DNA from 2 places in the Sediminibacillus dalangtanensis genome. Region 1 is predicted to be linked to the other one. Evidence: riboswitches for the same ligand, from Rfam matches in the RefSeq annotation. Region 1 holds a riboswitch; the other holds the start of a gene.
What was found. A riboswitch is a leader RNA that binds a small molecule or an ion and turns the genes downstream of it on or off. The one in region 1 is predicted to bind cobalamin.

Region 1 (3,107 bases):
CGTTGATTATTCCATCCTTTTTTCACTGTATATCCCCCTCCTCTCCGTATTCCTGCTGTAGTAGCTGTCGCAATGCCTTGATGGCTCTATGTTGCGTTGTCTTCACTTTGCTAATACTCCAACCGAGCGTTTCTGCTGTTTCCTTTAAAGAAAATGATTGAATATACCGTAAAATGATAACACTTTTTTGATCCAGACTACATTTATCGAGACAGTGATAAATCTGTCTCATTTCTTCATTTTGCTCAGCTATTTCTTCCGGAAGAATGGATTGGTCTTCCAATTGTTCTCCTCGTTCTCCCCAATCAAAAAAATCAAGGATCCGCTTTCGTTTATTCGACTGTTTTCGGAAATAATCGATTGCTACGTGCCTGGCTATGGAAAAAAGCCACGTTTTTTCGCTGCTTTCTCCTTTGAATGTGTGAATGGACTTCAATACTTTTATATAAACTTCCTGGACGAGGTCTTCTGCTTGCTCCTTATCCTTTGTCATATATATTAAAAATTGGTATAAATCCTGATGATATTTTTTGTACAAATCCTGAAAAACGGCTCTCATGCCAGATCCCCCGTTCACTATATTGTCGGAGTGCGAAGCAAAAAGGTTACAATGAAGGAACATTTTTGTCAATCGCTTCTATTATAACTTTATTTATTGCTTTCTTTTAGGGGTAAACCAAAAAAATACCAGCTATTTACTAGCTGGTATTTTTCCATATTCTGAATTACGGAGATATTTTGTGAAAATCCTGGAGAATACCGGGAACAAAATCGCCATAAAAATTCCGTTGCCTACTGCATGATAAGTATCAAACGGCAAACCCAAAAGGTAATAGGAAAGAAAATTCCCCGCCACTGAGAAGGTTGCCAATGACACAATCAGTCCGTAAAGATAGCCGCACATAACGGCAAAAACAATCATCACCGGCAGCGGAATATCCCTCCAGTATTTCCCGATCAATCCGCTCATCAACCCGATTAATGCCCAGCCAACTATTTGCCAGATAGTCCAAAGCCCCATACCGAGGAATAAATTGGAAAGATAAGTAGTCAATCCAGCAAGCAATACTCCGGATAGAGGACCTAAAAAGAAACCACAAATAATGATCAAGGCAGTCACCGGCTGTACATTGGGAAGAAACTGAAAGGTATATCTGCCCACGACAGCCAAAGCTGCGAGAACTGCAATTAGAGTGAGTTTATAGGTATTCACTCATATCATTCCATGGCATGCAAATCGAACGTGACTTCATCTTCCGGGCTTAGTTCATACTCGTTTGCACCAACCTCGGCCATTTCTCCATTGACGGTGTACATCCAGTATTTCCCTTCCTCTTCGTTTTGACTGACACCTTCGATGGAAGTAATAAAGCCATCCGCTTCTTCTACTTCGAAGTTTTCTTTCATCACATCAAGTAAAATAGCCCCTTCTTCGATTTCAACTTCTTTTTCAGTGATGACATTTTCCCCTTCATCCTCTGAAATGGTGACCATCACCGCTTCTTGACTTTCTGATTCACCGGATTGCTCCGTTGTTTCCGCCGTCTCATTGTTCGACGAATCCTGCTCCGCACAGCCGGTCACGATACCAGCGGCAAATAACAAACTTAATAACGCGAATAAAAACTTCTTCATTTCTTCCAACCTCCCAATTATAATTTTCAGGGACAGGAAAAGTGCTATTTATGTACAAAAATAAAAGCTTATCCTCTGAGAAGATAAGCTAAAGAGACAAACCAGCTGTAATGGATGACAAACCACACACCGGCAGTCTCAAACACTCAATCCCCGAAGGTTTGAAACAGGCAACAACGGCAGGTCTACTGGCTCGTACATCTTTCTACTTAGGAACCTTCCCATGACTAAAAGCTCACAGTGGTTTTTCCTTTTCGTCCGTACTTACAGTTGCGAGGACAGCTCTGGTTTTTCACCAGATTCCCTTTTCAGCCTGCCAGACGGCAAAACCGACTGAAAGGCACCGCAGTATTCTATTTGATTTCCAGAAATCATTTTATCATAGTTCCCTATAATTAGGAAGTTGTAATGTTACATAAGGAACAAGATTATTCCTCAAGTTTAACGATTATTCGATTTTTTTCGGAATCCGGAAGGTGAAGGTTGTCCCTTCTTCTACTTTGCTTTGGACAGTCAGCGAACCCTGGTGCGCTTCCATGATGTTTTTTGCAATTGCCAGTCCTAAACCAGTTCCCGTCTTACTGTTTTCTCTTTTTCTTGATTTGTCTGCTTTATAAAATCGTTCAAAAACAAAAGGCAAATCGTCGGCAGGAATACCTGCTCCTTCATCCATGATTGAGCAAACCACTTCTTTTTCTTCCTCGGCGAGAATAATTCTGACCTTTCCGCCTGCAAATGAATGCTTAATCGCATTATCAATCAGGTTCGTAAAAACTTGTTCGATTTTGTCCGGATCGAATGTGAGTTGTGTTACCTGAAGATTATTTTCCAGAGACAGAGAAACAGCTTTATCATGTGCCATGCCACTGAATTTTTTGACAATCCGATCTAAAAACGGCTCCATATCCACCGATTCCAATTCCAATTGTATATGGCCTGACTCCATTCTGGCCAAGTCGAGCAGTTCGTTTACAAGCCGGCCAATGCGAAGCGATTCCTCATGGATGATCCCCGCAAGCTCATTTTTTTCTTCCTTACTTTCCGCAATATTGTCAACTATTGCTTCACTATAACCTTGTAGAAGAGAAATCGGCGTTCGCAGTTCATGGGAAACGTTGGCAATAAAGTCTTTCCGTAGTTTATCAAGACGTCTTTCATCTGTCACATCCCGAAATACTGCTACTGCTCCCCTGACATAGGACTGATCGTATAAAGGCGTCATGATCATCGCCCAGTTTCTTCCTTGTATCGAGATTTCCCGCATGACTTCCTTCTCTGTGGCAACGACTTCATCCAACGTTTCCATTAATTCTGTTGGCAAGTTTACTTCCTCTTCAGCAGAATCATTTTCATAATGCCAGTCTTTAAGAAACTTTTCGGAAGGTGGATTGGAAACCATAATGTTCCCTTTTCGGTTAAGGGTCAAGACTCCATCCGCCATGGAACTTAAGATGCTCGATACTTGTTCTTTT
Region 2 (3,107 bases), 1.9 Mb from region 1:
CCATGATGGCGAGTGTTCCGTTTTTTGCCCCGACGTCCCCACCCGAAACTGGTGCATCGACAGATTCGATTTCTTTTTTCGCCGCTTCTTTATAAATTCTTTCAGCAAGCTTGGGCTTGGAAGTGGTCATATCGATGACGAAGCTGCCGGCCTTGGCGTGAGCCAGGATACCGCTGTCACCGAAGTATACTTCTTCTACATCAGAGGGGTAACCGACGATAGTAATAATCACATCTGATTCTGCTGCAAGATCAGCTGCGCTTTCCTTCCAGACAGCTCCAGCTTCCAAGAGTTCCTCTGCTTTTGTTTTGGTTCGCGTATATACATTCAAAGGGAATCCGGCTTCCATCAGGTTGGCAGCCATACTTTTTCCCATCACACCTGTACCGATAAAGCCAATGACTGTATCTTTTGCTAAGGCCATCATTCATCCTTCCTTTCTGTCTCTTTATGTCTAAACTTAGTTCGATAAAAAAACGAAAAATCCTTTCTATAAAATCACGATACTTCGACAAAAAATTTTTTAATCCGGCATTTTCCGCGTAACGCCAGGGTTTACTCCTAGTGAAAGAACAATCAGGGAATTATTTGGATTGCAACAAAAAAATGATTGTGATAAAGTCATAATTAACACAATATATTGTTTAGTTATTGAAAGTGAATACTATATGTTGATTCCGTGCAAGAATAGGTGACAGCATTGTCTTAAAAGGGAATCCGGTGAAAAACCGGAACTGTCCCCGCAACTGTAAGTGTGGACGAACGAGAAGTTCCACTAAACCGCTTTGCTTTACGGCGCCGGTTTGGGAAGGTCTCTAGTAGGCAGAAGCACGAGTCAGGAGACCTGCCTTTTCTTGTAGCGTTTCATTTCTTCGGGGACTGGGGAGTGAAAACGATAGGGGAAAAGTGGCTGTTTTTGCCATGTTTACTGTCTGTCGTTTTCAATCCGTCCATGTCTCATGGGCGGATTTTTTATATGCATAAAAGTGCCTTTACCGGAAGAAAGAGATACATAACCTCATTAGAAAATCTCAACATGATAGTACCTTAACACTTATAAGGTGACTGGGCTCTGCCCTTCAACCTGTGTTCACTTGGACAAAAGGAGGAGTAAATAATGATCGAAACAGAAGTTAAACGAAGTGATTGGAAGAGAGAAATACCGAAGATTCTGACCGGTCGTTTTCCGGATTTGGATATTCAAGCATTAGTTGAACACGGTGACAAAGTATTGGAGCAAAAACCATGGCTCCCCGATGATGAATGGATCCACCAGTTGATTTTGGAGGCGCTGGCCAACCTGGACGAAAATGCACCGGATTGGACCTATGCAGCAGCAGCTTTATACTTACAGCAGCTGTATCAGGAAGCAGCCGAGAACAGGGGATACGATCCAGGCAGGAAATACGGTCCGTTTGGGCAAGTCATCCGTCATCTGACGGACATCGGCATCTATGACCGCTTCTTACTTGATACTTATAGTGAACAGGAAATACAGGAACTGGAACAGGCGATCGATCCAGACAAAGACAACATGTTCACATACATCGGTCTCCGGACATTGGCAGACCGTTATATTGCCAAGGATTACCAAGGCAAGGTTTATGAGCTGCCACAGGAACGATTCATGATCATTTGTATGACGTTGATGAAAAATGAGCCTGCAGAAAAACGGATAGAGTTGATTAAAGAAGCATATTGGGCATTGAGTAACCTGTACATGACGGTGGCTACACCGACGCTTTCCAACGCAGGAAAAAGCTATGGTCAGTTATCCAGCTGCTTTATCGATACAGTAGACGACAGTCTGCAGGGGATTTTCGACAGTAATACCGATATCGCCAACCTGTCTAAGAACGGCGGCGGAATCGGCGTTTATTTGGGAAAAATCCGCAGCCGCGGCAGTGCGATTAAAGGGTTCAGTGGAGCATCATCCGGTGTTTTGCCATGGATGAAACAGTTGAACAACACAGCGGTCAGTGTCGATCAGCTTGGCCAGCGCAAAGGAGCAATCTGTGTCTATCTGGATATTTGGCATAAAGATATATCTTCTTTTCTGGATGCGAAACTGAACAATGGGGATGAGCGGCTTCGGACACACGATTTGTTCACAGGAGTATGTCTTCCGGATCTTTTCATGGAGCAGGTAGAAGCTAGAGAGAACTGGTACTTGTTCGATCCTCATGAGGTCCGGACAGTAATGGGGTATTCGCTTGAAGATTATTTTGACGAGTCAAAGGGCGATGGAAGCTTCCGGGAAAAATATTGGGAATGTGTTCAACACCCAGATCTTAGTAAACAAGAAATCCCTGCAATTGACCTGATGAAACGGATTCTGAAAAGCCAGCTCGAAACCGGTGGTCCTTTCATGTTTTATCGGGATGAAGTGAATCGGCATAATCCGAACAGCCATCTCGGCATGATTTATTCGAGCAATCTTTGCACGGAAATCACGCAAAACCAAAGCCCGACTGTAGTAGAAGAACAGCAGACCGTCGACGGGAAAATAGTCGTGAATAAGCAACCTGGTGACTTTGTTGTCTGCAACTTGTCCTCCATCCATTTGGGCAGGGCAGTGACAGAAGGCGTTCTGGAACGATTGGTTCCTATCCAGGTGAGGATGCTCGATAACGTAATCGATTTGAACACGATTCCGGTATTACAAGCACAGCTCACCAATCAAAAATACCGGGCAGTCGGTCTTGGTACGTTTGGATGGCACCATCTTCTGGCGTTGAAAGGAATCCGTTGGGAAAGCGAGGAAGCAGTAGCCTATGCGGACAAGCTGTACGAAAAAATCGCTTTTCTGACAATCCGGTCCAGCATGGAACTGGCTAAAGAGAAAGGTGCTTGTGCCGCATTTGAAGGTTCAGACTGGCAAACAGGCAAATACTTTGAAAAGAAGGGCTATACAACTGAAACAGATTCAGACTATGCTTGGTCCGATTTGCAGGAACAGGTGCAGGAATTCGGAATCCGGAACAGCTATTTAATGGCAGTTGCGCCGAATTCCTCGACATCTTTGATCGCGGGGAGCACCGCCAGTATTGATCCGATTTTCCAAAAGTTTTATGCCGAGGAGAAAAAGGATTACAAAATTCCTGTGA

Region 2: linked by a shared signal. The riboswitch ahead of ERJ70_RS01330 (ribonucleoside-diphosphate reductase subunit alpha) and the one ahead of ERJ70_RS10580 (DUF4430 domain-containing protein) in region 1 are both predicted to bind cobalamin.

Annotation. Positions count from the first base shown of each region.
Region 1 is NZ_CP046956.1:2,103,259-2,106,365, forward strand. It holds gene ERJ70_RS10565 (RsiX family anti-sigma factor) at 1-26, opposite strand, end outside; gene sigX (RNA polymerase sigma factor SigX) at 23-559, opposite strand; gene ERJ70_RS10575 (ECF transporter S component) at 692-1,213, opposite strand; gene ERJ70_RS10580 (DUF4430 domain-containing protein) at 1,219-1,635, opposite strand; cobalamin riboswitch at 1,797-1,998, opposite strand; gene ERJ70_RS10585 (ATP-binding protein) at 2,084-3,107, opposite strand, start outside.
Region 2 is NZ_CP046956.1:242,812-245,918, forward strand. It holds gene ERJ70_RS01325 (NAD(P)-dependent oxidoreductase) at 1-427, opposite strand, end outside; cobalamin riboswitch at 673-866, shown strand; gene ERJ70_RS01330 (ribonucleoside-diphosphate reductase subunit alpha) at 1,118-3,107, shown strand, end outside.